2 regions of the Pseudarthrobacter sp. MM222 genome follow, and region 1 is predicted to be linked to the other one. Evidence: riboswitches for the same ligand, from Rfam matches in the RefSeq annotation. Region 1 holds a riboswitch; the other holds the start of a gene.
What was found. A riboswitch is a leader RNA that binds a small molecule or an ion and turns the genes downstream of it on or off. The one in region 1 is predicted to bind cyclic di-AMP.

Region 1 (14,843 bases):
GGCCGGAGTACAGCAAAGACAGTGTGGTAGCGGTTTCGGCCGGGGTAAGGAGATTCACGGTGCGGTCATAACTAATGCCCAGAGACGCCGCATATGCCGTCAAACCCTGATGTCCGACGGCCCGTAGGATCAGTGCCCACGAATCGTTGTTGCTCTGCTGGACCATCTGCCGGATCTGGACCGCCGCCGTCGACGAACCCATCCGGGTGCTCAGCGAAGCCTTGCCGGTTTCCACCAAATGGTAGTAGGCCGACGCGGCCAGGATCTTGGCAGTGCTGGCTGCTACGAATTTGGTGTTGTCGCCGTATTCGTGGACTACGCCGTCCTTCACATCAATGAGGGCCACTCCCACGTCGTACCGGCTGTTGGCGTTGATGATGGCGTTGATCGGAGCATCGAAGGCAGGGCTGAAAACCGCCGCCCCACCGTCCGGTCCGGCGGTGGAAGGCGTTGCAGTGGGCGGTACCGCGGTCGGCGATACCGGCGAAGCCGAGGCGGGAGAGGACGCTGATGCAGTGGCGCCCCCAGTGGTTCCGGTGCCGGCCATGCCCGGTGCGGCCTGGGTCCCAGAGATTGACGATTCCGGCGGTGCTACCGCATCGGCCGGCGGACCGGCCTGGATGGCGACGTAGACTGCGGTCCCGGACAGCAGGGTCAGCGCTGCCGCGGCCGCGGTCAGGACTTGAGCGCGGCGCCTGCCGAACAGCCCCTTACCCCGACTATCGCCGCCCCGTCTGCGGCGGCCGGAACGGAGTTGCGGGCGCGGGTCCATCGTTTCCACAGGATCTTAGTCCCGGCGCATCGGACTGTGTCGGATGGCGGGAACGCACCGCATAATGGCTGGCGCCAGACGTACGTTCGCAGGCATGCGGTCCCTCCGAAGTAAAAGCTGCACTGGACTTTAGATCTCCTGAATTGTTGCCCAGCCTGGACGCGAGCGCAAGCCTAGGCGGTGGCGCGGCCTGGGGTAAATCCCCTCCGGGAGGACAACGGCGTACGCTTTCTCCGTAGAGAAGGAGGTGTCCCGGTGCGGAAAATCATCCTGATGATGCAGGTGTCCCTGGACGGGTTTTTTGAAGGGCCCGATCAGGACCTGAGTTGGCATCTGGTGGACGAAGAGCTCCACGCGCACTTCAATGACGAGCTCCGGAGGATGGGGGCGTTTTTGGATGGCCGGGTCACCTACGAGCTCATGGCCGACTACTGGCCGACGGCCGACAGTGACCCCACGAGCCCCCCAACGATGGTCGAATTCGCCGGCATCTGGCGGGACATGCCGAAGATTGTGTACTCCCGGTCGCTGGAATCGGCAGGCTGGAACACCACGGTGGTGCGGGACGTCGTCGTCGAAGAGGTGCAGGCGCTGAAGGCGCAGCCGGGCGGGGACCTTGCCCTCGGCGGCGCCGACCTCGCCGCGACCTTCCGGAACCTAGGCCTGATCGATGAGTACCGGATCTACGTCCATCCTGTGCTGATTGGCCGCGGGAAGCCCCTGTTCCAGCCCACCGACGCCACCGCCCAGCTTCGCCTGGCCGAGACCCGTGCGTTCGGAAATGGTGTCGTGCTGCTCCGTTACGAGGCGTGAGCGTTGAGCTCCCACCCCCGGCTGGCCCGCAGGCTGACGACCCTTGACGCGGTCCTCATCGGCCTCGGTTCGATGATCGGCGCCGGCGTGTTCGCAGCCTTTACCCCCGCGGCCCAGGCTGCAGGATCGGGGTTGCTCATCGGGCTGGTACTGGCCGCCGCCGTCGCGTTCTGTAACGCGACGGCTTCCGCCCAGCTCGCTGCGGAATATCCGACGTCGGGCGGGACGTATGTCTACGGGCGCGAGCGGCTTGGCCCGTGGCCCGGGTTCCTGGCCGGTTGGGGCTTTGTGATCGGCAAGACGGCGAGCAGCGCGGCGATGGCGCTGACCTTCGCCGCCTACGCGGCGCCGGCCGGCTGGGAGCGGCCGGTGGCGATTGCCGCCGTCGTCCTGTTGGCGGCCGTGAATTACCGTGGCGTGACCCGCACCGCGGGCCTGACCCGGGTCATCGTCGCCGCCGTACTGGTGGTCCTGGCCATTGTTGTCGCCGCCTGCTGGGCCCCCGGTGCGGCTGACCCTTTGAAGCTGCTCGACGGCGGCGTCCTCGCCCACGGCTGGTATGGCATCCTGCAGTCGGCGGGCCTGCTCTTCTTCGCCTTCGCCGGATATGCCCGCATTGCCACGATGGGTGAGGAAGTGATCAACCCCGGCAAGGCCATCCCGCGCGCCATCGTGACGGCGTTGGGCATCGCCGTCGCCGTCTACGCAGCCATCGCCATCAGTATCCTGGCCGTGCTCGGCGCGGACACGATCGCCCAGACACCGGCACCGCTTGCCGCCGCCGTTACCGCCGGATCGTGGGACTGGGCCGCCCCGGTTGTCCGGATGGGGGCCGCCTTGGCAGCGCTGGGCGCCTTGCTGGCCCTGATAGCCGGCCTGGGCCGGACCAGCCTTGCCATGGCACGCGGGAACGACCTGCCCCGTTGGCTGGGCGCCGTCCATCCACGCTTCAAAGTCCCGCACCGGGCCGAGCTGGTGCTGGCCGCGGTCATCTGCGGAATCATCAGCGTGGCTGACCTGCGCGGCGCCATCGGATTTTCGTCCTTTGGCGTCCTGATCTACTACCTCGTGGCCAACGCTGCCGCGTACACGCAGACCGGCGACAACCGCCGCTACCCCAGGGCCCTGCAGCTCACCGGCGCCGTGGCGTGCGCCGTCCTGGTAGTCACGCTGCCCGTGGAGTCCGTAGTCGCGGGGCTGCTGATGTTCGCCGCCGGCGTCGTGTACCGCGTGCTGCGCTTGCGTCTGTGGACTGCCCGGACTTCCTGACACCCTGCGATGATTGGTGGGTGATTATCGCGAAAACCGTGCTCCTGTTCGTCCTGGCCGCCGCCGCGGAAATCGGTGGCGCCTGGCTGGTGTGGCAGGCGGTGCGGGAGGGCAAGGACTGGTGGTGGGCCGGACTCGGAGTCCTGGCACTGGGGCTCTACGGCTTCGCCGCGACGCTCCAGCCGGACGCGCACTTCGGCCGGATCCTTGCCGCCTATGGAGGCGTGTTCGTGGCGGGGTCCCTGGCCTGGGGGATGGTTTTCGACGGGTTCCGGCCCGACCGCTGGGACATTGCCGGATCGGCCATCTGCCTGGCGGGCGTGGCGGTCATTATGTTTTCCCCGCGAAACGCCGGCTAGGCACATTTTCGGCCGGCGGGAACGGCAAAGGCCGGTGATCCGTTGCCCCCAAGGCAACTGATCACCGGCCTTTTTGCCGCGGGTTGGACCGAGGGCTAACTGCGGTCCCGAGGCTCCGCGTCAGACTTCAGGTCTTGAAACTCCGGCGCGTTAGGCTCCGACGCGGACGAAGGTTACGCCGCCCGTGGCAGTCAGCCAGGAGAGCGGGTGCGCCATAGTTGCGTTAATGCCGTTCATTCCGCCGCTGACGGCCTGTCCGTTGCCCGCGTAAATGGCTACGTGGCCGGACTGAACGATGATGTCGCCCGGCTGGGGAGTCGCAACAACCTTGCCGTACTTCAGGAAAGCGGCCGGGCCGATGTTGCCAACCGGGATGCCGGCTGCTCCGAGGGCCTTTTCAACCATCGCGGTGCAGTCCTGGGTGATCCCGACCTGGCCGTAGGCGGCCGAAAGCAGGGTGGCGTTTGCGCCGCCGGCTGCCGGAGCAGCTGCGGGGGCGGGGGCAGCGGCGGGGGCGGCCGCCTGGACCGTGACTGTTGCCTTCGGGGCGGCAGCAACCTGCGGGGCGATGGCAGGCACAGCCGCAACGGGCTTGGGCTGTTCGACGACGGGCGCCGGGGTGGACACCACGGCCGGACGCTCGAACTTGACCTGAACGGTGGAATCCGCACTGACCGGAGCTGAGAGCTGGTCCTTGACGTCGATGGACGCCGGTGCGGAGTCGCGCTTGATGGGGGCTTCAGCCGCATTTGCCGCCATGGCGCTGCTAAGTACCAGGCCGGACGCGGCGGCAATCACTGCGGCCTGGCGGCCGATGGTGCCTGCGTTGCCCGCAAAAGCGGAGGAAATTGCCGAAAGTCGGCTGGTGGAACCGGCGCTGCGATGGCGCGCGAAAGTGTTGCTTGAAGTCATGGTTGTAGCCTCTCCCAATGCCTGCGAGGTGAGCTGTCGGATTCGGATGGGAGGCACCCGGCCGCAGAGTAGCCCGCGTGGCGGGCCGTGCGGCTTCACCCCAAGACCGGCATATCCGCCGGTCAAAAAGTGGTTTCCCCGTCTCTGCCGGACGTCGATGCGATTTGTCCCCGGGCCGCGGCAGAGTTAGGCAATCGGCAGGGGAGCGCCCGTATCGGAGACAACAGGCACCTATCAAAGGTAACGGGATGATTACGAAAAGTCACATCGAGGTAACGGGCGGAGTCCGGCCCCGGTCCACAGTCGTCCATGGGGATCACGGGCGCCGACATAGGATTAAGCCATCAGCATTCCTTGAAGCGGAGGCTCGAAAAATGACCAGCCACTGTGTTGCCATCTGCCAGCTGAGCGACCAGCCTCAGGAGGATTTTGACGTCAACACAGAGTTGCTGATCCTCGAGGGCGGCACCGTCCGCATCTCCACGTGGGACGCCGAGCCCCGCGACGGAGGTTTCGACGTCCAGATGCTGAACGACCGCACCGATGCCCTCGGTTTCATGGTTGTCAGCGACTGGCAGTTTTTGGACGGCAAGGCGTACGCGGTGGTGGAACGACGGACCAGCGCTAAGGCATAGCGGACTTCCATCACGTCGCGTCGGCCGTGAACTCCAGCTCCGGTCGATGTACGGCAACGTCCGCCAGCACGACGGCGACCGCCTCCCGGACGGGGTCGGTCCCGGCGTCGGGGTCCGAGGGGTGGGCAAGCGCCAGCTTGGCATGGCGGACAAACGCGGGCCAGTCTCCCCCGCCAGCCCGGAGCGCACGGAGCGGCGACAGCAGGGCGGCGCGGCGCAGCCAGATGTCCGGTTCCCGTGCCCAGCGGTCGAGCACACTGTCTGCCCGAACCCTGCCCGGCAGGTCCAACCCCGAAACCAGCGGACCGACGACGTCGACGGCCAAGGGATCGGACAGCTCGCGCCTTTGCGCAGTTCTTAGGAAGCCTTCAATCCGGGTCAGATCCGCGTTATCCAGCAGCCTGACCTTGGACTGAAGAAGCACAACAGCCGACAACCGTCGCTCGAAGACCGGTACCGACCACAGTTCGGAACTCAGCGAAGTAATGTCGTCATGCGTCAGGTCCCGGTGGCGGCGCAAGGCGTCGCGGACCGTTCCGCGCACCGCGCCGACCGAAGCGCCGTAATACCCGAGTCCGCTCCCCCAGCGCGATTGCAGGTCCTCGGCCCGAAGCCATGACCCCTCGCGTTGAAGCGATGCATCAATAAGGTCGCCGGCGTCGCTCATGCGTCCATTCTTTCGCATTCGTCTTCCGCATTAGTGCTTGTTCGTTTCGGCTGCTGCGGACGGGGTTGGCGGCATCTACCAGTGATTGCCGGCGGCCCTCCTTGTTGGGCGGCCGGGGCAGTCCCGCCCTCTTTGTTGTCCGTCTCTTATTGATGCTCCTATTGGTGTCAATGCTGGCGGTCACCGCCGCGGCTGAGTCGGTGCCGGGTGGTCTTTTCCGAGGATGCCGGGATCGGGGCAACGCCGACCAGGGCCGCGAATTTGGATTCCGTGCTGATCCATTCGGGGTTTGTCGCCCACCGTAGCGGTGGAACATGAAGGGCACGCCGGCCGGGTGGGCAGACCAGACAGTAATGGGACTTCTCGAACAGGCTCCTATGAGGTCATGTGCACCTGGCCGCCGCGTTTACTGCAGCTGTGCTGCGGCAGACAGATCATTTTGAAGAGAAACCCCTCGCAGGGCGCCAGTCGTAGGCCGAGTCACACCGCAACACAACCAATTTCATCATTACTGTCAGACCCCCGTAGAAGACTTGGTTCATGGACGCAAATCGGGAACCCGAAGTGCATCGGTCAGGAGAGTGCATCGCCAACGACGGCGGTGCTGCCGGCCCGTGCGATGGCCTCTGCGGCGGCTGCGGGCTCACCGAAGTGACGGTCGCGGACCTCGTCCGGTTCGTGGCCGGCCTCCCTGCCCCGGACAGCCCCGCCGCCCTTATCGACGAAACACGCGAACTGGAGGACCTGAAGTCCGCCCTGGCCGCCCGCCGGGCCCGGAATGCTGTCGCCTTCGACCTAGCCCAGCGCCGCGCCCAGCGGGCCGCCGGCGTCCCCGTCGCCGAGCTCGGAACCGGGGTAGCGGCGCAGATCGCGCTCGCCCGGCGCGAGTCCCCCGCGAAGGGTGGGCGGCTGCTGGGGCTGGCGAAGGCCCTGGTGACCGAAATGCCGCACACCCTCGCCGCGCTGGAGACCGGCCAGCTCAACGAATGGCGCGCCACCCTCCTGGTGCGCGAGACAGCGTGCCTGCCCGCCGCGGACCGGGCCGCCGTCGACGAGGAACTCGCCGCCGACACAGGCACCTTCACCGGCGCCGGGGACCGCACGATCGTGGCCGCGGCCCGGGCCGCGGCGTACCGCCGGGACCCGCGGTCCGTCACCCAGCGGGCAGCGCATGCCGCCGCCGACCGGCATGTCAGCCTCCGCCCCGCGCCGGACACCATGACCTATCTGACCGCGCTGCTGCCGGTCGCCGAAGGCGTCGCGGCCTACACCGCCCTGTCCCGGCACGCCGACACCGCCCGCGCCGCCGGGGATTCCCGTAGCCGCGGACAGCTGATGGCCGACGCCCTGGCCGAACGCACCACCGGCAAGGCAGGCGGGATCAGCGGCATCGAAATCCAGCTCGTTCTGACCGACCGCACCCTCTTCCAGGGCGACTCCGAACCCGCACGGCTTCCCGGCTACGGCATCGTCCCCGCCGGCTGGGCCCGCGAACTGATCAAGGGTGGTGGCTCAGGTTCGGGCAGCCCCCAGCACCAGCCCAAGCCTGCCCGCCGGCTCGAGTCCCGGCGCGGAAGGCGGTTGTGGCACCGACGGGGTCCCCGGCACCAGCAACCGCGACCTCCAGACCTGGCTGCGGCGGCTCTACACCGCCCCAGGCACCGGGGACCTGGTCGCGATGGACTCCCGCGCCTGGCTCTTCCCCACCGGGCTCCGCCGCTTCCTACAGGCTCGGGACGACACCTGCCGCATCCCCTACTGCGACGCCCCGATCCGCCATATGGACCACATCATCCCCTGGCAGCACGGCGGAGCCACCACTACGGCCAACGGCGCCGGGCTCTGCGAAGCCTGCAACCACATCAAAGAAACCCCCGGCTGGACCAGCCGGCCACTCCCCGGACGCACCGGCACCCACGAACCCAGAGAGAGCCCAAGCCAGAGACACCGCCTCGAGCTCACCACCCCCACCGGACACAGCTATCACTCCACCGCGCCACCCTTGCCGGGGGAAGCGATACCCAACTTTCAAGTCGGTCGGCGGGGGCTAAGACACGCCGCCAAGATAGCCAGACAAGCCCGCGCTCATCGGCTGCAGGCGGCGTAGCGGCCTCGGTTGAGGCCGGCGGCATTAGGCGTTGGAGCGGGTCGGAAAGGCCGGTGCCGGCGGCGTGGACACACCGCTTTCCCCTGCATGCCGGCGCGGCGCCCCGGCCTCGTTGCCTAGGCGCGCGGTGGGCAGAGCAGAGGAACGGCGGTTTGCGGGCGAAGGTCACGGTCAGGTAACGTTGCGGCTGGCCCTGAGGGGCCGGCCCGCACGCAGGGCCCCGGAGGTCCGCATATGCGGGCACCGCTGCGCCGATCGGCGCCTGCTCGCTCCCGCCTAGTGCAGGGGGCCGAACGAAGCTTCGAGCACTCGTCATCGCCTCAGTGGAGGCTGCCGTTTGCGTCAGTCCTAAGCCCGAAGGGTTCTCTTGTTTAAGAAAATAGCCATCACGCTCACGATGGGCGCACTGTCCCTGACCGGGTGCAGCATCGCTCCCACTTCCGAGGGGAACGCGCCGCCAGCGAGTGCCAGCGAATCGGCAGCGCCGGCAAAGTCGGCATCTGCAGCGGTAAAGACCGCGAAAGCAACCCCGGCCCCGACGCAGACCACTCCGGCCACCGACTCGGACGAAGCCCCGGCAACCGACGCGCCGGACGAGACTGATATTGATGCTGGCGCTGACGCTGATGCGACTGCTACTGTTCCGGACTCTGCGCCTGCCGAAGTGCCGGCAGCCGCAGCCCAGGCCGTGCCGGCAGCCGCAGTGCCGGCTGTCGCAGCTTCTGCCGCAAAGGCTCCGAGCGCCGCAGCACCCGTTGTCGCAGCGCCAGCCGTAAAGGCACCCCCCGCAGCAGCCCCGGCAGCGTCAGGCGCATCGGCACCCGCCGCAGCGCCCGCCGCCCCCGCTCCGGCAAAGCCCGCCACCCCGGCGCCTGCCGCCCCGGCACCAGCACCCGCGCCAGTTGTACCAGCAGTATCAACGGGCAGCGGCTCCGAGGCAGCCACCAACTTCAACTGGGGCCCGGTCCTGACCGGCGACGAGTTCTCCAATACCGGCGCACCGGACTCCACCAAGTGGAGTGTCTTCAAGGGTCCCGGACACCACAGCCAGGGCATCCGCAGCGCGGAAGCCTGGTCGGTCGCCAATGGCGTGGCCACGGTCAAGGGTGACTCCGCCGGCACCACCGGCGGCATGTCCGCTAAGTTTGCGCAGCAGAAGTACGGCCGCTGGGAAACCCGCATGAAGACCAACGACCGCGACCCCGAGTACCACCCGGTCCTGATCCTCTGGCCCAATGACAATTCGTCGGCCAACTGTGCCGAAATCGATTACGCCGAAGGCAGCACGGAAACTTCCATGATGAAGTTCTTCCTGCACTACGAGTGCGGCGGCAAGGATTTCCAGACGTACGCCACCAAGCCGATCGACAGCACCCAGTGGCACAACTACGCCGTGGAGTGGACCCCGGACGGCATCACCGGGTACGTCGACGGTGTGAAGACCTTCAGCGACACCAACCCGGCGCACCAGCCCACTGTGGGCATGCACCAGACGCTGCAGCTCGACTGGTTCCCTGACGGTTCCGCCACGAAGGCTTCCGAGATGCAGGTCGACTGGGTCCGCGTCTACAAGTAAAGAACCACCGCCTGTCTGCAGGCAGCTATTGCTATTGACGGTTCGGACGGCCCCGCATGCCTCGGCGTGCGGGGCCGTTCCAGGTTAACCGCAATGGTCGGCGCCGCAACGGGGTGAGACACTCGGTTCCATGCGCGAACTGGTCATTCTCGGCACCGCCTCACAGGTCCCGACCCGTACAAGGAACCAGAACGGCTATCTGCTGCTCTGGGACGGCGAGGGCATGCTCTTTGATCCGGGCGAAGGCACCCAGCGGCAGATGATCCATGCCGGCGTGTCGGCGTCCCAGATCACGCGCATCTGCCTCACGCATGTCCACGGCGATCACTGCTTCGGGTTGCCCGGCGTCCTGTCCCGCTTGGCCCTCGACGGTGTGACGCACCCGATCCATCTGCACTATCCCGCCTCCGGGGACGACGTGGTCCGCGCGCTCGTGTCGCTCTCCTCCCCAGGCCCCGACGTGCGGCTGCACCCACACGGAAGTGCCGGTCTGGTGGCGCCGGGACTTGAGGTCCTTCCCCTACGGCACCGAATCGAGACGTACGGCTATCGACTCGCTGAGCCCGACGGCCGCACCCTTTTGCCTAAACGGCTGGCTGCCGCGGGGCTTGCAGGGCCGGACATCGGCCGTCTGCAGCGCGAAGGGAGGCTGAACGGCGTCCGGCTGGAGGACGTGAGCGTCCCGCGGCCGGGCCAGAGTTTCGCCTTCGTCATGGATACCGCGCCCTGTCCCGGCGCCGAGGAGCTCGCCCACGGGGTCGACCTGCTCGTCGCCGAATCCACATTCAGTGACGACGACGCCGACCTCGCGTCGCAGTATCGCCACCTCACCGCCGGACAGGCCGGCCACCTTGCATCCGACGGCGGCGTGGGCAGCCTGGTCCTCAGCCACTTCTCCTCACGCTACGCCGACGCCGCCCCACTCGCCGGGCAAGCGCGGGCCCGCGCGGGAAACGCCACCGTGGTGGCAGCAAACGACCTTGACCGGTTCGCGTTCCCCAAGCGCCGGGCTTCCTCAATAGATGAAAATGTCAATCCAGGCACGGTTGTGGGCATGAATCAGGACCAGGAAGAGGACGAAGTCGAAGAGCAGGTGGACGCTCACGATGTAGGACAGGGATTTCGTTCGCGTGAATATGAACGCCTGGAGGAGCGCAAACGGGAAGATGAACAACGGCGCCCAGGCGTGGAACCCCAATTCCCACAAAAAAGAGGTGAATAGGACAGCCTGCAGGACGTTCGCCTGGCCCACGGGTAAATGGCGGCGCAGGAGCGCGAATGCTGTGCAGATAAAAAACAGCTCGTCCCAAATGCCCAGGACATTGGTCCCCAGGAAAAGGCGCGCGATTCCTTCCGGATCCGAAACGGCCGGCCAATTGCGGTAGACACCGGTGTTGACCATGTAGGCCGGAAGCACCGCATACCCCATGATTACCACGGCGGGCAGGTACCACCTTTCGGCCCGCGTCCATGCCTTCCCGGTCAGCACCGGAAACCTGACGGCATAATCCTTGAAGACAAAGCGCGAGACAGCGTAGGGAATCCCGACAGCCAGGATCATGGCGGATCCCATGACCGCCATGTGCTCCGTGCTGATATCGGTCGTGATCGGAACCAGGCTCATTGCCATGAGTCCGACGGCGATGAGGGCCAGATCCCGCAGCAGCGCCGCGTCGATCCAAGCTGCCAGCAGGAGTGCCAGTGCCAGGAGGCCAAAGCCACCAACCCTGTTTTCCAGAACAAACAGGACAAATCCGGAGAACGACACGAGCACGGAGGGAAGCAGCTGACGGGAGAGCCCGTGCCGGGATCCGGACCGCCCGGGCAGCTTGCCGCTCGCATTTCGGGGCTGCCGACCATGCCCGCGCGGACTCCGTCTACGCAATTGAAGCCTGTGCTCCACGCGACCCCCAGCTCCTTCATCCGGTCCGTGACGCTGCCAGTATGGTCGCCGATCCGGCGCCCGGCAAGCCCGGTTGATCAGTACTTCCTGGCAATGAAGTAGGTGTTGAACGGATCCGAGTCGATTTCCTTTGGGTCAACGTTCGCGAAGCCGGCGTCGGCGAGCATCGACAACGCGAGCTGTTCGCCCCAGGCCGTTCCCAGCCCGTCGCCGTCGAGCCCGAGCGAAACGCTCATGCAGTGGAAAGTCGAGATGGCATACAGGTAGCTACCCCAGGGGATTTCGATGTTGTCCTCCACCTTGCTGGAGGCCTTAATGTCCACCATCAGGAAAGTTCCGCCGGGTCGCAGCGCCCGGTGCACATTGCGCAGTACCGCGGCCGGATGTGCCTGGTCGTGGATGGCGTCGAAGGCGGTGACGGCGTCGAAGCAGGCCTCGAGATCCAGGGCGGCAACGTCAACTACCTCGAAGCCCGCGTTCGCCAGCCCCAAACGTCCGGCCTCGGCACGGGCCGCACGAACGGCCCCCTCGGAGAAGTCGTAGCCGGTGAAGCGGCTGGCAGGGAAGGCCTGAGCCATCAGGTTGATCGCGTGGCCGCTGCCGCAGCCGACGTCAGCTACGTCGATCCCTGCCTTCAGCCGCCCGGGCAGCTCCGGTGCCAGTGGAAGGATCACGTCCAGCAAGGCCGCGTCGTGCACCGCGGCGCTGGTCTCAGCCATGTTCCGGTGGAAGCGGGGGTAGTCTGCGTAGGACAGCCCGCTACCGTGCCGGAACCGCTCGATGATCTTCTGCTCCACGTCACCCATCATCGAAATGTGCTGCATCAGGATGGCCACGTTGTCCGGTCCGGCGGCGCTCGTCAGCACCGCCGCATGCTCGCGCGGCAGCCAGTACGTCCCGGTGGCCGGGTCATAGCGGGTCACGCGCGCCGCCGTCATGCCACCCAGCCATTCGCGCACATAGCGCTCGTCCAGGTGGCCGGCGTCCGCGATCTGCTGGCTGGTCGCGGCCGGCAGCGCCGCCAGCGTCTCGAACAGGCCGGTCTGGTGACCGACGCTGGTCAGCAGCGCGATCGCCGCGTCGTTGAGAATGCCCACGAAGCGCCCCGCAAAGGCCTGGGCGGCCTCGGTGTCAATCCCCGCCAGCGATGTTTCTTGGTCGACAGTCATTGTTCTTCCTCCGGTTGCTACGGGCTTTCTCCGCCCGATTGGTTTCACTGTAGGAATGACCGCGTGGGGCCGGCATCGGGCGAATGATGCGTTGTCTCCCAGCTGCCATGGGGCGAATGATGCAGGCGGTGGCCGGGTTGCTCATTGCAGGCAGTGGCCGGGTTGCTGGATGCGGCCATTATCGGCGCGGCTGCAGACCGTGTTCGTGGGCCCAGGCCGCCGCCGCCGTGCGCGAGGAGACCCCGATCTTGGCGAAGATATTGGCCAGGTGCCTGCCGACCGTCTTCTGGCTGATGAAGAGCGCCGCGGCGGTCTCCTTGTTGCTGGCTCCCCCGGCGGTTAAGGCGAGCACGTCCGCCTCCCGCTCCGTCAGCCCTCCGGGCAGGCGGCCGCCGTCGAGCCGCTGTATATCCGGCAGGGCGCCGAGTTCACGGTAGATGGCCAGCGCTGCGGCCGAATCGGCGGCGGCGACATTGGGTTGACCCAGCCCCCGGTGAGCCTGGGCGAACTGTTCGTAGACTCTGGCCAGTTCGTAGCGGGCGTGCAGACCGCGGTACTCGTGGGCGGAGGCCTGCAGCACGGGCAGGGCATCGGCGTGCCGCGACCCGGCGATCAGCACGGCGGCACGGGCCTGGCCGGCCCAGGCGCGGAAGCCCGCGGTGGCGAATACGACGGCGGTTTCCTCCAGTTGGGCGCACAGCCGCTCGGCCTCGTCCCGGTGACCGAGGGCGAGGGCAATTTCGACGCCGGATCCCAGCAGCCGTGCGCACGCCAGCCGGTCCCGCCCGGCCATGGCGGCACACAAACCGGCCCAGGCGGCGTCGCTCTTCCCGGCGGCATGCTGGAGCAGGGACTCGCCCGGCTGCGGGTCGGTTCCGAGGTCGCGGGCGCGGGCATAGGCTTCCTGGGCACCACTGCTGTCCCCACGCAGCCGACGGATCTCGCCCAGTTGATAGAAGGCCTCACCCGCAACCCAGTTGTTCCGACCCACGAGCTCTGCCCCGCCCTGCTCGATGGCGTGTTCCGCCGCCTCCCAGCCACCTTCGATGCTCAGCAACTGCAGCCGGTGGATGCGGCAGATTCCCGAGTACACCACCTCGCCGGGAAACTGTTCGCACCACTGCTCCGTGGCTTGGGTCCAGGCCCGCATCCGGTGCAGGTCGGCCAGCTCATGGCACGCATGGATCACGGTGCAGTATATTTCGCCGGCCCATTCAGGCGGCAGCTGACCGGCGAGCACAGGCAGCATTGCTTCATCCAGCTGGGCAAAGCCGGACGCGGTGCCGCCGTTGCGCAAGTCAGCCAGGCCGGCAAGAACCAAGCCGAATGAAGTGAGCGCCGGGGCGCGAAGGCGCCGGCCCAGGTCCTGCAGCTTCACCGCCGTCTCCCGGGCCGGTCCGGCGTCGGATCTTCCCAGTGCGAGGGCCGCGTCGATGTAGAGCAGATAGCCGTGCTCCGGGCCATCGGGAAGTTCCTGCAAAAGCCGCCGGGCGCGGTTTACCCAACCGGATGCGATGACCAGGTCCCCGCGGATGAACCAGAGCAGCCCGAGATTCAGGGCCTTCATGGCGGCTCCGGGGGCATCGTCGTCGTCCTGGAAGCGGTTGTACACTGCCTCCGAAATCCCTAACGATTCCTTGACCCGTCCGAGCCACCACGCCGCGCCGGCCAGAAGATCCAAATCCCCGGTGGCCAGCTCCGAGAGTGTCCGTGCCTGCAGAAACTGCCGGTGGGCGGCGTGCCAGTCCCCGCGGGCGTGTGCCGTCCGCGCCGTGGCCAGCAATTCGTCCAACTCGTCCATCCGGGGCTCCACCTCAACGGTAGCGCCGCCCGCCGGATACTGCACTTGCTAGAACGGGTTCAGCAGCCGGTCCACGAACTGGCGTGTGCGTTCCTCCCGCGGGTCGCGCAGTACGGTATCCGGGTGGCCGCGTTCGACGACGACGCCCCCGTCCATGAAGATGACTTCATCGGCGACCTGGCGGGCGAAGGCGAGCTCGTGCGTGACGACCACCATGGTCCAGCCTTCGTCGGCGAGTTCCTTGATGACGGTCAGGACGTCGCCCACCAACTCCGGGTCCAGCGCCGACGTCGGCTCATCAAAAAGCAGCAGCTGCGGGCGCAGGGCAAGCGCCCGCACGATGCCGACGCGTTGCTGTTGCCCCCCGGAGAGCTCGAACGGATAGCTGTTCTCCTTGTCTTCCAGGCCAACGCGGGCCAACAATTCCCGGGCTTCTGCGATGGCGTCGGCTTTGGGGCGCTTCTGGACCTGGACCGGGCCTTCAATGATGTTCTCCAGGACGGTCTTGTGCGGGAAAAGATTGTAGTGCTGGAAGACCATGGCGCTCCGGTCCCGCATGGCATTCACCTGCTTCTTCGACACGGGTGCGGTGAAGTCGACGGTGAGTTCGCCCGCGAAGGAAACGATGCCGGCGTCGGGCACCTCAAGTCCATTGAGGCACCGCAGGACCGTCGTTTTACCCGAGCCGGACGGTCCGATCAGGGTGACGACTTCGCCGCGGCGGACGTCCACGTCGATCGATTTCAGGACCTCATGTCGACCGAACGCCTTGCGCAGCCCCCGGACCGTCAGGATGGCGGCCGCGTCCGGGGCGGTGGGCTCAATGGGCGACATAGCGGTCCAATCTCTTTTCCAGGGCT
Region 2 (14,843 bases), 1.6 Mb from region 1:
CCAGCGAGGCAAGCGACACCTTGTCCGCGGAGGGGTAGGCGAAGCGGACGTCGTCGAACTCGACCGAGAGCGGGCCGGCAGGCGAGGCTACCGCGTCCGGCTTCTGCTGGATGAGCGGTTTGAGGTCCAGGATCTCAAAGACCCGTTCGAAGCTGACCAGGGCACTCATGATTTCCACCCGGGCGTTGGAGAGCGCCGTGAGCGGAGCGTAGAGGCGCGTCAGCAGCAGTGCCAGCACGACGACGTCGCCGGCCGCCAGCTGCCCGCCCAGGGCAAGCCAGCCGCCGAGGCCGTAGACCAGTGCGAGCGCCAGGGCGGAGACAAGCGTCAGGGCGGTCACGAACGTGAATTGCAGCATGGCGGTGCGCACACCGATATCCCGGACGCGGCCGGCGCGGACGGCGAATTCGCGGGATTCCTCGTCCGGGCGGCCGAAGAGCTTGACCAGGGTGGCGCCGGGGGCGGAGAACCGCTCCGTCATTTGGGTGCCCATGGCGGCGTTGTGCTCCGCGGCTTCGCGCCGCAGGTCCGCCAGCTTGGACCCCATCCGGCGGGCCGGGATCAGGAAGATCGGCAGCAGGATCATCGCGAGCACGGTGACGAGCCAGGACTTGCCGAGCATCACCACCAGCGTCAGGGCGAGCGCCACCACGTTGCTGACGACGCCGGACAGGGTGCCGGCAAACGCCGACTGCGCACCGATGACGTCGTTGTTCAGCCGGCTGACCAGGGCTCCGGTGCGGGTGCGGGTGAAGAAAGCAATCGGCATCTTCTGGACGTGGTCGAAGACCTTGGTGCGCAGGTCCACGATCACGCCCTCGCCGATGGTGGAGGAGAGCCAGCGCGTCACCAGCCCCAGCCCGGCTTCCGCGACCGCCACGATCGCGATCAGTACCGCGAGCCAGACCACGGTTCCGGTGTCCGCGCGGGCGATGATCGCATCGACCACCTGGCCGGCGAGAACCGGGGTGGCCACGGCCAGGACGGCCATCACAATCGACAGCAGCACGAAGGCGATCAGCTTGGCCTTGTGCGGACGGGCAAAGCTGAACACACGCTTGAGCGTTTCCTTCGAGAACGGCTTGGAGCCACTCGAGGCGCGCGTGATGTTGTAAAGGGAGCTCCAGGCCACCCGGTCCATGCTCATGGGTTATTGCCTTTCCGGGCGGTAGCGCGTCCGCCAAGGAGTCCGGGCGCGGTGTGCCCCAGAAGCTCGGTGACGACGCCGTTGTCCACGTGCCAGCGCCCGTCAAGGCGCACGTTTTCCAGCAGCCGGCGGTCGTGGGTGACCAGCAGCAGCGCGCCGTCGTAGCTGTCGAGGGCGTCCTCGAGCTGTTCGATCGCGGGCAGGTCAAGGTGGTTGGTGGGTTCGTCGGGGACCAGCAGGTTCACGCCGCGCGCCTGCAGCAGCGCCAGGGCGGCACGGGTGCGTTCCCCCGGCGAGAGCGAGTCGACCGGGCGGGAGGTGTGGTCGGCCTTGAGTCCGAACTTGGCCAGCAGGGTGCGGACTTCGGCCGGCGTCAGGTCCGTCAGCACGGCTTCGACGGCACCGCCGAGTGTCAGCGCACCGGCCAGCAGCCCGCGGGCCTGGTCGATCTCGCCCACGGCCACCGAGGCGCCCATGGAGGCCTCCCCGGAATCGGGCCGCTGAACGCCGAGCAGGAGCCGGAGCAGGGTGGATTTGCCGGCCCCGTTGGGACCTGTGATGCCGATGCGTTCAGCCGCGTTCAGCTGCAGGTTCACCGGTCCCAGGGTGAAGTCGCCCTGCCGCGCGACGGCGTCGCGCAGCGTCGACACGACGGCGCTGGACCGCGGGGCCTGGCCGATGCTGAACTGCAGCTGCCACTCCTTGCGGGGCTCTTCGACTTCTTCGAGCCGGGCGATACGGGATTCCATCTGCCGGACCTTCTGGCCCTGCTTCTCCGAGGACTCGGTGCTGGCCGCACGCCGGATCTTGTCGTTGTCCGGGTTTTTCTTCATGGCGTTCCGGACGCCCTGGGAGCTCCATTCGCGCTGGGTCCGGGCCCGCGAGACGAGGTCCGCCTTGGTGTTTGCGTACTCCTCGAAGCGTTCCCGGGCGTGCCGGCGGGCGACGGCCCGTTCCTCCAGGTACGCCTCATACCCGCCGTCGTAGACCGCCACGGAGTTTTGGGCCAGGTCCAGCTCCACGATGGTGGTCACGCAGCGGGCAAGGAATTCGCGGTCGTGGGAGACCAGGACCACGCCGCCGCGCAGGCCCTGCACGAAGGCTTCGAGTTTGGCGAGGCCGTCCAGGTCCAGGTCGTTAGTGGGTTCGTCCAGGAGGACGATATCGAAGCGGCTCAGCAGCAGGGCAGCCAACGCCACCCGGGCGGCCTGGCCGCCCGAGAGCCCGGTCATCCCGGCGTCCGGTCCCACATCGAGGCCGAGGTCGGCGAGAACCGGCGGGATGCGGTCTTCAAGGTCGGCGGCGCCGGACGCCATCCAGCGGTCGAAGGCCAGGGAGTAGGCGTCGTCGGACCCCGGGGCGCCCGAGCCGAGGGCCTCCGCGGTGGACTCCATTTCCAGGGTGGCCTGGGCGCAGCCGGTACGGCGGGCAATGTACCCGCCCACAGTCTCGCCGGCGACTCGTTCGTGTTCCTGCGGCAGCCAGCCCACGAAGGCGTCCGCGGGGGCCAGGCTGACGGTGCCCTCCTGGGGCGCGTCGACGCCGGCCAGCAGCCGGAGCAGGGTTGATTTACCCGCCCCGTTGGCGCCCACGACGCCGACGACGTCGCCCGGCGCGACGGTGAGGGAAAGTTTTGAGAAGAGGGTGCGGTGGTCGTGACCACCGGAAAGGTCTTTGGCAACAAGGGTTGCAGTCATTAGTACATCCTCTCACCGCGGCCCAAACCGGGCTCTGCAGGGGACATCCCCTAACGGCAATAAACGCCGGCTCCCGCGGCTGAATTCCGCCAGGCATGAAAGAACCCGCTGGTCCGGACTTGGGGGGTGTACGGACCAGCGGGTTCGACCATTTAGCATAGTTGAATCAGGTCCTCCCGTAAAATCCGCTCCGCAAGATCCCCTGCGCCAGCGCACTACCTTTGCCCCCCATCCGACCGACTCCGCAGGAAGCCGTAGATGCCTTTACCAGCCAAAGCGTTTCAACTCTGGCTTCATGGTGTTGCGCCGTCGGCAAGCACCGCGGATATCTGCAGGATCTCCGGCATCAAGCGGACCACCCTTGCCCAGCAACTGGTGCGCGGCAAAGTGGCGGAAACTACCCTTGTGAGCATCAGCCGGGCCTTGCGGCTCAGTCCCTTGGCGGCGTTGGGCTCCTTTGCGAACTACGCGGAACTTGCGGGCGAACCGCAGCCTCCCACCGCCGCCGAGCTCGTCAGCCAGATTGCCACGATGGACCTGCTGCGCGCCGTCATCGAGCGCTCCTCCCCCGCGCACGGAGGTGCCGGGGAAGCAGGCGCCGCGGACGGACAAGCCACCCCGCCCGCCCTCAGCGCAGCCCCGCACGCAACCTCGGTCAGGAACTGGGTTGACGCGATCGACGACGGCGAGCTGCGGCACCGGGTGTCAGCCGCCACCGGTGTTGCACCCCAGAACTATTCTGCGCAGTTGACCGCGAACCGGCTCGCCCCGGAACTGGCCGTCGCCACTGCCCGCGCGGCAGGCGTAGGATTCACCGGCGGACTCGTCGCAACCGGCTTGATCACCGAGGAAGAAGCGGGTTGGACTCCCGGGGCGAAGCAGTCAGCGCTGGACGCGCTCACGGATGGCGAACTCACGGCGCTGGCTGGAGAACGCCTGCAAACGCTTGGAAAGACCCTCCGCCGCCAGGAGCAGGAGCACGCACAGACAGAAAAGATTTGGGAGAACCTCGGATGATTGCCTTACTGCAATGGGTCACACTGGCGGTCTGCGGCATCGTGGCGCTCGCCCGCATCCCCAGCGCACTGCGGGGTGAGAACAGATCGCTGTTCTTCATCTTCGCGTTCATGACAGTGGCGACCCTGCTGAGCATCGAAGCGCCGTACCTCGCCATCGACCAGGTCCTGGGCGGCACCAACGTGGCCAACCTCATCCTGCGTTTCATCATCTTCGGCGCCATTCTTGCCCTTGGGCTTCGGCTTGCGCGCGGCTTCGGTGCGGACGACGCCCTGCGGCTGATTACCGGACGGGCGGGAATCGCCGTGTTGGCGGCGGCCTCGGCGGCCGTGCTGGTGGTTTTCCTGATGATGGATACCCACGGATCCTCCGCCGGACTGGCCGCGGTCTCCATCAAGGACGACCGCCACCAAGCGCTGGTGGAATATTACGGGGCAGCCGGACGCCTCTACCCCGCGTACGTGATGCTGACGCTGCTGCCGGCCATGCTTCGGACGGCCGCCGGCAAGCTGCCGCTCCTGGTGCGGTTCAGTGCGGGTCTCCTTGCCGTGGGGTCGGTTGCCGTCACCCTGAGCCTGCTGTCCCCGTTGATCCCGCCGGCGCTGGGATTCATTCGCTTTGTGGTGAACTACTCCGCGATTCTCTGCTTCGCTGTCGGCCTTGCCCTGATCTGGGTGGGGAAGATAGTGGCCAAGCGGGCGCCGAAGAAGCAGACTAGCCTCACGTGATAGCTACCGTGAGCTGAGCAGGCGAACCAGGTGGAGGAGCCGGGGATGATGGCCGTCCTTGAATGGGGCACCTTCGTTGTGTGCTGCGCAGTTCTTCTGCTCCGGGTTCCGGACGCCGTGCGGGGACGAAACAGAACCGTTTTCGGCATCCTGCTGCTGGCAACCTTGTGCAGCCTGCTCGCCGTCTCCGGACCCTACGAAGCAATTGACCGCGCCCTCGGTGGCTGGAACATCACCCACCTGATATTGCGGTACCTGGTGTTCGCCGCGGTGTTGCTGGTAGGCCTCCGGATCACCAAGGGACTGGGAGCCACGCGGGGCTACCGTCTCATGGCCGGCAGACCGGGCCGCTGGGCCCTGGGGGTCAGCTGCCTGGCCGTTGCGGCGATCTTTATCCTGATGGACACGCAGGGCTCCTCTTCGGGCCTGCTGGACCTCCGCGACAGCGGCGGCCGGAACGCCGTGCTGGCGCCGTTCTACGCCGCAGCGGGCCGCACTTATCCGGCCTTTGTCTCGGTCATCCTGATGCCCCCGCTGCTGGACGCCATCCGAAGCCAGCTGCCGCCGCTGATTCGAGCCGGCGCAGTCGCCACCCTCCTCGGCGCCGTCGCCGTGGTGCTCAGCGTTCCGGCGTCTTTCGCCCCGCCAGCATGGGCGCTCGGACAACATCTGGCCAACTATTCGGCGGGCCTCGGCTACGTGCTGGGCCTCGCGCTGTTCTGGTTCGCCGGGCTGATTGCGCAGCCACGCGGGACCACTGGCGCAACAATTCGCAAGAAGTCCGAATAGGCATTCACAAAATCATTAGACCGTGAGAGAATCATGAATGTGTGAAAGCGACGATCGCCTCGTGTACGGAAGTCAGCCGTGCGGGGCGGAGCCAGTCGTCCGAGCGCCATTGGGGGGATGAGTGGTAGCGGTCCAATCGGACCGCTCCCACTCAGCCTGTTTAACGGCCCCTTTGGCGAGCGGAAGGCCGCCCGGCCGCCTCCCGGACGGGACGCAAACTTGCCATCCGGACGGCCGCTCAGCCGCAACCCTCAGCGCACAAAACGCAAGGTCACCAGCTGGAAGGGCCGGAGCACCAGCTCGGCTGAATCCCGTCCCGCGGTCACGCCGGGGGCGTCCACCGGCCGCTCCAGCAGGTCCACCGTGTGGACGCTCGTGACCTCGAAATTGGCTGTCAGGAGCCCGGTGGACCGCTCCCCCAGGGATTCGTACAGGCGCACGATCACGTCGCCCGAACCGTCCTCTGCGAGCTTGACCGCCTCGATGACGAGGCCCTGGTTGAACACCGTGAACAACGGTTCGACGCCGTGGCCACCCTTGACGATCCTTGGTGCAAGGTTAGTGCGGTAGCCCTCCTCGACGGCGTCGGCGATGCTGGCACCGGGCCTGATCGTCACCGCCAGTTCGTGCCGGCCGCGGTCCGCGCCGGGATCCGGGAACTTCGGCGCCCGCAGCAGCGACAGACGCACCGTAGTGGTGGTCCCGCCGTCGTCCGCCCGGACATCCCGGGTGACGTCGTGGCCGTAGGTGGCGGCGTTCGAAATCGCGACGCCGTAGCCGGGCTCGGCAACGTGGATCCAGCGGTGCGCGCAAATCTCAAACTTGGCCGCCTGCCACGAGGTGTTCAGGTGGGTGTCGCGGAATACATGCCCGAACTGGGTCTCGGCGGCCGACCGGTCGGCCCGGACGTCAAGGGCAAAGCCGAGCTTAAGCAGCTTCTCCCGTTCCTGCCAGTCCACCACGGTCGTAATCGACAGGGAATCGGCGCCAGCGCCCAGCGAAATCCGCTGCGTCACCGGGGAGGACCCGGCCACCCGCTCCACCACCACAACGGCGTCCCAGCCACCGCGTTCCAGGGTCACCGATCGGGCCGCGGTAAGTGCGACGGCGTTGCGGCGGTAGAAGGCATCGATGTCCCAGGCGTCCCATTCGTTGGGCGTATCCCGGTGGAGTTCCAGGAGGTTCCCGAACTGCCCCGGCGCGATGGCCTCCCGCCCGCTGGCGTAGTCCATCAGGGACGCCAGCAGCCCGTCGGGGTTGATCACGGCCCGGATCACGCCGTTGTCCAGGATGTAGCCGCCCTCGACTTCGGTCACATTTACGGGCTGCTCCGCGCGGACCGGTTCGGCTGCCGCCAGGGCAGGCACGCCGTGCCGCTCGTGCGGCGCCGCGTTGAGCAGGAAGTCCTGTCCGCCCGTGCCGAGCAGTGCCGTGGCCGCGCCGGCGATGATCGCCTCGAGCTGCTTTCCGACGGCGGCGTAGTTGCGTTCGGCGTCCTGATGGACCCAGGCAATGGCGCTGCCCGGAAGGATGTCATGGAATTGCTGCAGCAGGACCAGCCGCCAGAGGCGTTTGAGCTCCGCCGCCGGGTAGTTGTAGCCGCCGCGGACCGCGGCGGTAGCACACCAGAGTTCCGCCTCGCGCAGCAGGTGTTCGCTGCGCCGGTTGCCGAGTTTGGTGTTGGCCTGGCTCGTGTAGGTTCCGCGGTGAAGTTCCAGGTACATTTCCCCGACCCAGACGGGGAGGGACTCGTACTCGGTCTGGGCCCGGGCGAAGAAGCTGGCCGCCGAGCCGAGCTGCACCCTGGGGGATCCTTCCAGGTCCGCCGTGCGGCGCGCGGCCGCCAGCATCTCCCGCGTGGGTCCGCCGCCGCCGTCGCCGTAGCCGAACGGGACCAGTGACATGGTGCCGCGGCCGTGGTCGCGGTAGTTCCGTTCGGCGTGGGCCAGTTCGCGGCCACTGAGCTCGGAGCTGTAGCTGTCCACCGGCGGGAAGTGGGTGAACAGCCGGGTGCCGTCGATTCCCTCCCAGTTGAAGGTGTGGTGGGGCATCCGGTTGACCTGGTTCCAGGAGATCTTCTGGGTCAGGAACCATTTGCTGCCGGCGGCCTTGACGATCTGCGGGAGGGCTCCGGAGTAGCCGAAGGAGTCGGGAAGCCACGCTTCCTCGCATTCCACGCCGAACTCGTCCCGGAAGAAGCTCTTGCCTTCCAGGAATTGGCGGGCCATGGCCTCCCCGCCTGGCATGTTGGTGTCGGACTCAACCCACATACCGCCCACGGGAACGAACTGGCCGGACTTGACCTTCTCCCGGATGCGCCCCAACAGCTCCGGGTAGTATTCCTTGATCCAGGCCAGCTGCTGGGCCGAGGAGCAGGAAAATACGAACTCGGGATCCTCGTCCATGAGCGCGACCACGTTGGAGAACGTCCGGGCGCATTTGCGGATGGTCTCCCGCACCGGCCACAGCCAGGCGGAGTCGATGTGCGCATGTCCGGTGGCGAGCAGCCGGTGCGCCGAGGCGTAGGCCGGCTGGGCCAGGACGTCGGCCAGCGCGGCGCGTCCGGCCGCGGCGGTTCCCGGGACGTCGTCGGGATCCATCAGGTCCAGCATGCGCTCCAGCGCCCGCAGGATTTCGTGCCGGCGCGGCAGTTCCATCGGCAGTTCGTGCATGAGCCCGCCGAGGGTCCAGATGTCCTGCTGCAGCTCCCAGACTGTCTGGTTGAGTTCGGCAATGAAGATCTGACCCAGCCGGTATTTCGGCTCGTTGCCCGACGTCGCCTTGTCACCGTAGGGGGTGGCCGCGAAGGTCCAGCCCTGCGATAGGTCCGGGTTCGCCGCGGCCTCGACGTAGAAGTCAACGGACATTCCGCTGCCGAGGAGCTTCAGCGGGATGTACTGGTTCCGCGGGGAGATCGCCTTGATGATGGTCCCGTCGGGCCGCCAGGCGATGCCTTCGCACTGGAATCCCGGAAGGTCGGCGCTGAACCCCAGGTCCACGACGATTTCGACTGCGGTGTCCGGTTGGGTTCCCCACGAGACCGGCACTTCGCCCTGCAGCCGCAGCCAGGTGGTGCTCCAGGGCCGGCCCCAGGCCGCGCCGTGTTCCTGCGGGGCGAAGTCCTGCCGGAGGGCCTCCAGAACCGGGACAGGTTCATCGGGGACCTCCCAGCTGCTCAACGCGAGCGGAATACTGCGTGGGTAAACCGCGGGGACTATGCGTTCGCGCAGAAAGCGGTCCAGCCGGACTTCCGTGAGACGGCGGTCGTCGTGCAATGTGTTCCTCTTAGCGCCGGAATGAATATAGCCCGATTGAATCCAATCGATGGCTAAAACTTACTTCGCGCGCGGGCATTCAGCCAAGGCGGTCCTAAGCCACGGGCGCCGGCAGGGAGATCCGGTCGCGGCCGGCGTACACATTCAGGGTGGTGCCGCGGCTGAACCCGGCGAGCGTCATTCCGCTGGCCTCGGCAAGTTCGACGGCGAGGCTGGAGGGTGCGCTGACGGCCGCGAGGACGGGGATGCCGGCCAGCGACGCCTTCTGGACGAGTTCAAAGGAGGCCCTGCCGGAGACCTGGAGGACGGTTCCGCTGAGGGGCAGCAGCCCCTCCCGGAGCGCCCAGCCGACGACCTTGTCTACGGCGTTGTGCCGGCCCACGTCCTCGCGCAGGCACAGCAGCTCCGCGGAGCCGTCATCGGCAATCCGGAACAGCCCGGCGGCGTGGACGCCGCCGGTGACGTCGAACACGGCCTGGGCTTTACGGAGCGCGTCGGGCAGGGACGCGAGGACCCCCACCGGGACGGTGAGCGGGTCAGCCGCGGGGCTGAAGTGCGAGGACTTGTGCACGGCCTCGATGGAATCCGTGCCGCAGATGCCGCAGGAACTGGAGGTGTAGACGTTCCGTCCGGTGTCAGGCCGCGCCACGTCGGGCCGCAGCTGCGCCTCCACGACGTTGAAGGTCTGGATGCCGTTTTCATCCTCCCCGGCGCAGAACCGGAGGGAGACAAGCTGGTCGGGGCTCCAGATCACCCCCTCGGAGACCAGGAAGCCCGCAACCAGGTCGAAGTCGTTTCCGGGCGTCCGCATGGTGACGGAGTAGGAGAGCTGGCCGAGCCGGATCTCCAGAGGTTCCTCCACGGCGAGAACGTCCTCGCGGTGCCGGACCGGGAACTCAAGTGCCTGCGGTGAGCCGTCCAGAACAAACCTGTGCACCTTGCGGCGCTGCGTCACGCGACCCATCAGAAACTCCTTTGCAACATGCAATCATTTTCCCTTGCGCCCGCCGGGGTGGCCAGCGCAGGCCTACAGGCCGGTTCCATGCGCCGGACGTCAGTCAAACAGGGCGCTCCAGTCAACGGGGCCGCCGGTACCGGCCGGCTTCCGGACGGTGCGCTTCGGCGTTGTCTTGGCCTGCGCCGCGGTGGCGCCCGGTTCCGGGATCGGCGGGCCCCACGGCAGGGCGAAGGCGGGGACCAGCTCCCCCAGCTGGACGCCATGTGGCGGTACGACCAGCACGCCGTCGGCTGCTGCCAGCCCCCGCATCATGCCCGGTCCGGTGTGTTGGGCCGGCGATGCCATCCCGTAGAGGAGCCGAAAGGGCATCAACCTGGTCCGGCCCGGGTCAGGCTCGATGGTCGAACCGCACGGAACCTCCACCACGGGTGGCATTGTCCCGTGACCTAGGGCGGCCAGAAGCGGTCCCGCCAGGGTCGACAGCGCCATCATCGCCGCCAGCGGATTACCGGGCAGGCCGATGATGAAGCGGCCGTCGGGCAGTTCGGCCAGCACGGCGGGGTGGCCCGGCCGCATCGCGATGCCGTCGATCAGCAGCCGCCCGCCGAGTTCGGCCACGGCGCGCCGCAGGTGGTCGGTGCCGGAGCGGCCGGTGCCGCCGGTGGTGATGACGACGTCGGCCGGCAGGTTCTCGACTCCGGCGTCCTCTGCGGACAGGGCGTCCGGAACAGCCGGCTCCTGGTCCTCGAGGGCGGAGAGCCATTCGTCGTAGCTGTCGCCGATCTTGACCTCGCCGCTGCAGATCCCGCCGAGCATCTCAACCACACCGGCGAGCTGCGGCCCGAAGGTGTCACGGACCTCTCCCGGTTGCGGGATTCCTGCCGGAACAACCTCGGAGCCGGTAAGCACGAGCCGCACTACGGCCTTGCCCAGGACGGACAACGTGTCGTGGCCGGCCAGGGCCGCCAAGGCCAGATGGGCCGGGTTGAGCGCGGTGCCGGCCTTGACCAGCAGCTCGCCGGCGGAAGCCTCCTCGCCGGCTTTGCGGATGTGCTCGCCGTTCCGCGGTTCGCCGGGTTTGGCGGCACCGCTGGTCTTCAGCGCCGGCAGGCCGTCCTCATCCGGCGAGATGAGGCCGCTCTCGCTGCGGAGCACGGCCTTGGCCCCGGGCGGGATCAGGCCTCCGGTGACGATCGGGCTCGCCTGGTGCGGTGCCAGCCGCTGGCCGGGTTCGGCCAGGATCCACGGTCCGCTGCCGTTGACGGCCCAGCCGTCCATTGCCGACGACGCGTAGTGCGGGATGTCCTGGAGCGCTTCGACGTCGGCAGCGAGGATCCGCCGCAGGGCGTTCCTGAGCGGCACCGGCGCAGCGGGAATGGGTGCGGCGCAATCGAAGGCCAGCTGCCGGGCCTCCTGCCAGGTGTGGGCCAGGTGGGGGTGCGGCTCCCGCGACCCGCTGGCGCCCTCTTCCTCCCCTGCTGCCGCTTGGTTGCCACCGGGCGCGGAGTGCTCTCCGGCGGCGGCCGCACCGTCGGCAGGGGGCTCAGGCGTCATGCCCCGGAGGCTTCGGTGGACGCGTAGTCCTGGGCCAGTTTCCGGGCAACGCCGATTGCGGCCTGCATCGAGACGGCATCCGGAGCCTGCCCGGATCCCGAGGCCAGGCCGGCGGCGAAGCCGGCGATGAAAGTGGTCAGCGGGGCCGCGGGGCGGACTACGGAGTGTGCGGCCACTCCGGCTAGGGCCAGGACCTCGTTGACGTCGATTTCAACGTCCTCCAGTTCGAGGGCCTGGAGCAGGGCGCGGCACCAGTCTTCCAGCGTTTCATCCTGGCTCTTCACCGTTTTCCTCCAAAGTCGGGTTCAGTCGCGGAGCTGCGGGCCCTTCGTCCGGTTCCTGGCCCGGAGCGCGGCCGGACACTCCCAGCGCGGCGGCATCGTCCCAAGTGTCCACGTCATCCGTGGAACCGGGGGGAACGCGAAGTCCCCGCACGTCAAGACTAGCAAGAAGGGCGAACACGGAGGCGTTCGCCAGCGCGCCCCGCCGCGCAGCTTCCGCAACAGAGCGTTGTAGCGCGGCTGTGCCATAGAAACCGGCGAGGGGCTGCCGGCGCCCGTCCGCTGAGACGGCCAGAACGCCGTCGCCCTCCAGCCCAGCCGCCAGCGCCTCGCGCATGGCGCTGACCGCGGCCATGACCCGGGGCATGTCGCAGGCCAGCACGAGCGTCAACGCCGGCACCGGCAGCTCCGCGCCAGCCGCCATATGGTGGTCCGCCAGGGCGGCGAGTCCGGCGGCGATGGCTGCGGCCGGGCCCGCGAAGGGCGGTTCTTCCCGGCACGTCAGCACGCCCGCCGGGAGGGGGCCGGGGTCCGGTCCGACGACGACGATCGTGCCGGCCCCATGCGCGGCCAGCAGTGAGTGGTCAAGGAGGGTCCGTCCGCCGGACACCAAACGGGACTTGGGCGAGCCGCCCAAACGCGAGGACCGCCCGCCGGCCAGGATGACAGCATCGAATTCCACCGGCCCAGCCTAGCGCGGCACTGGACCGGTCCGGTCCAGTGCCGCAGGGTCGTCCCGGAAATTGGCGGTCTCCTCAGGCTGCGGACTCCGGCAGCAGGAACGGATCCCAGTCCGGCGCCGGCTTCTCCAGTTCCTTGATCTGCCAGACGGTGCCTTTAGGCGGTCCCGGCGTGAAGCCAAGCTTCCATCCCATCTCGGCGGGCGTGTGGTCGCCCTTGGCGTTGTTGCACCGCAGGCAGGCGGCCACCAGGTTCTCCCAAGAATCGGCGCCGCCCCTGGACTTGGGCTGGACATGGTCGATGGTGTGGGCTGCCTTGCCGCAGTACGCGCAGCGCTGCCCGTCCCGGCGAAGCACACCCCGCCGGCTGACCGCCGTGATGGTGTTATACCGGGGCCGGATGTAGCGGTGAAGCAGAATCACCGACGGCCGGCCCAATATGTCTTGTGGCCCGACGACCGGGTCGTCGCCTTCGGCCACCACACTGGCCTTTCCGGTAAGCACAAGGACGAGCGCCCGGCGGAAGGTGACTACCGCGAGCGGTTCATATCCAGCATTCAGAACGAGAGTGCGCATCCGCATACCTCTTCACGGCCGCACCCGCCAGGGGCACGAGGGCCGGCTGCCCTCTGCATGGTCGGGCTATGGATCGACACCACAAGAGTAAACACCCAAGGGCCGGATCACCGAATTTTTGTCCCGCGACGCCGTGCGTGTCTGCTGGGCGGCGGCGGCCGCAACAGCAAAGAGGACCCCCGCCACTAGGCGGAGGTCCTCTCTGAGTGCTGGAGACCGGTGGTGGCCGATTTCAGCCAATGGCGATTTAGCCGCCGACGCGGATGAAGACCGGGCCGGAACCGACGTTGGCGCTGTACAGTGCGGTGGTTCCGCCGTTCCAGCCGCCGTGGACAGCCATGCCGTTGCCGACGTAAACGGCGATGTGGGCCATGCCGACGCCACCGTTCTTGTAGTACGCGAGGTCGCCCGGGCGAGCCTCAGCGGCGCTCACGGTGCGGCCGAGGGACAGATAGCCGGCCGGCCAGCCGTGGAAGTTGATGCCTGCGGCGGCCAGGGCGTTTGAGGCCAGACGGGTGCAGTCCTGCGACACACCGATCTGGGCGTAGGCGGCGGCAGCGATCGCTGCGCCGCTGCCGCTGGCGACGGAGAGTCCCTGCGTGGTGGCCGAGGCGCCGGCGGCAGCCTCGGTGCCGGTGTTGCCGGCCTTTGAGTCCTGAACCTTGAGGACCGGCTTCGCAGCCTCGACGACCGGAGCCGGTGAGGTGGAAACGGCCGGCTTCTCGTAGGAGATCGCAATGGTGGAGGCGGCCGAAATCGTTGCCGGGGTGCCGGACTGGACTTCGAAGGCCGATGCGGAGGTGGATTCGCGCTGAACGTTGGTCTCGGCAGCGTTGGCTGCGATACCGCTGGTCAGTACGAGGCCTGAAGCGGCCGCGACGACCGCAGCCTGGCGGCCCATCGTGCCAGCGTTGTCGCCGACAGCCTTGGCAATGACAGCAAGCGAGTTGGTCTTGGTGACCTCGGCGCGGTGCCGTGCAGAGTTTGCACGAGTAGTCATTAAGTTCTCTCTTTCGTGATCCTTGGACCGCGCTTTTAGGCGCGGAGTAAGGACGCTCCGGCATCTTGGGGGTACGCCGGATCGCCCCGAAATGGGTTACTTAGCGAAGGGTGTACTGCGAAGACGCGCCAAAAGCGGAGACTGCGTGCAGGTGCGTGGCCTGCGGGCCGGACTCAGCAGAGCTCGAGTCGGCGAAGTGAAATCCATTCCGGGCGCCGGCAAGGGCAACCAGGGTCCTGGATTTCAGCGGGCTCGAAAGAGCCGCGCCAGCGCGGTGACGCGCAGCATTGTGGCGTGAAGACACGAAAGTAGCCTCTCCCAATGCCTACGAGGTGAGCTGTCGGATTCGGATGGGAGTCACCCGGCCGCGCTGCTTCTGGGAAGCTTTGCGACTTAACCCCAAGGTCTTCTTGCGAAGACCAAAATTGGTTCCCCCGCCCCTGCCAGACGATGTCATGCGATAGGACCTTGAGCGGTGGCAGAGTTAGGCAATCCACTCAAGAGCGCCAACTTCGGAGAAGTTGGCGTACCTCAAACGATACAGGACTTGGGACGCAATGTCACATTCAGATCACGGCGTGTCAAAAGAATGCGAGAGTCATCCATCGGCTATTAGAGCCAGCCGGTCGGGTCAACGACGTCGCCGTTAACCATCACTTCAAAGTGCAGGTGGCAGCCCGTGGATGCTCCGGTGGTGCCGCTCATCGCCACAACATCGCCGCGGGAGACCTGCTGGCCAACCTTCACGCTCGATGAAGACAAGTGGTTGTACGTGGTCTCCAGGCCGTTGCCGTGGTCAATTACTACGCGGTTGCCGCCGCCGAAGGGGTGCCAGCCGGTGAACGTGACGGTTCCGCTGGCAGCCGCGTGGACAGCCGTTCCGCATTGCGCGGCGTAATCCTGGCCCCGGTGGAACTCGCCGGAGCCGCCGGTGATGGGACTGACCCGGTAGCCGAACGGCGAAGCCGTCACCATCTTCTCCATGGGTGCGCCGAGGCTCCCGGAGGAGGCGGCGCGGGTGATGCTGCCCACTGACTGGGCGCTCAGCAGCTGCTTGAGTTTTCCGTCGGGGTCACCCTTGGTGGTCACGGCGGTGCGGCTGAAGTCGATCTTTGCGGCGGAAGCGGCCGTAACGTCTGGT

Region 2: another riboswitch for cyclic di-AMP. It lies ahead of OM977_RS03660 (NlpC/P60 family protein); the one in region 1 lies ahead of OM977_RS10945 (hypothetical protein).

What each region holds. Positions count from the first base shown of each region.
Region 1 is NZ_OX352321.1:2,411,921-2,426,763, forward strand. It holds gene OM977_RS10925 (serine hydrolase) at 1-772, opposite strand, end outside; gene OM977_RS10930 (dihydrofolate reductase family protein) at 1,028-1,585, shown strand; gene OM977_RS10935 (APC family permease) at 1,589-2,854, shown strand; gene OM977_RS10940 (YnfA family protein) at 2,875-3,213, shown strand; gene OM977_RS10945 (hypothetical protein) at 3,364-4,125, opposite strand; cyclic di-AMP (ydaO/yuaA leader) riboswitch at 4,134-4,318, opposite strand; gene OM977_RS10950 (hypothetical protein) at 4,500-4,760, shown strand; gene OM977_RS10955 (DNA alkylation repair protein) at 4,771-5,427, opposite strand; partial or broken gene OM977_RS10960 (hypothetical protein) at 5,604-5,684, opposite strand; partial or broken gene OM977_RS10965 (HNH endonuclease) at 5,968-7,534, shown strand; gene OM977_RS10970 (glycoside hydrolase family 16 protein) at 7,902-9,110, shown strand; partial or broken gene OM977_RS10975 (ribonuclease Z) at 9,241-10,119, shown strand; gene OM977_RS10980 (CPBP family intramembrane metalloprotease) at 10,126-10,878, opposite strand; gene OM977_RS10985 (class I SAM-dependent methyltransferase) at 11,091-12,182, opposite strand; gene OM977_RS10990 (helix-turn-helix transcriptional regulator) at 12,361-13,983, opposite strand; gene OM977_RS10995 (amino acid ABC transporter ATP-binding protein) at 14,032-14,817, opposite strand; gene OM977_RS11000 (amino acid ABC transporter permease) at 14,804-14,843, opposite strand, start outside.
Region 2 is NZ_OX352321.1:763,313-778,155, reverse strand. It holds gene OM977_RS03715 (ABC transporter ATP-binding protein) at 1-1,147, opposite strand, end outside; gene OM977_RS03710 (ABC-F family ATP-binding cassette domain-containing protein) at 1,144-2,844, opposite strand; gene OM977_RS03705 (hypothetical protein) at 3,103-3,861, shown strand; gene OM977_RS03700 (hypothetical protein) at 3,858-4,589, shown strand; gene OM977_RS03695 (hypothetical protein) at 4,635-5,378, shown strand; gene OM977_RS03690 (alpha-mannosidase) at 5,630-8,653, opposite strand; gene fdhD (formate dehydrogenase accessory sulfurtransferase FdhD) at 8,748-9,617, opposite strand; gene OM977_RS03680 (molybdopterin molybdotransferase MoeA) at 9,708-11,165, opposite strand; gene OM977_RS03675 (DUF6457 domain-containing protein) at 11,162-11,449, opposite strand; gene mobA (molybdenum cofactor guanylyltransferase) at 11,433-12,128, opposite strand; gene OM977_RS03665 (HNH endonuclease) at 12,202-12,702, opposite strand; gene OM977_RS03660 (NlpC/P60 family protein) at 12,950-13,702, opposite strand; cyclic di-AMP (ydaO/yuaA leader) riboswitch at 14,011-14,179, opposite strand; gene OM977_RS03655 (M23 family metallopeptidase) at 14,315-14,843, opposite strand, start outside.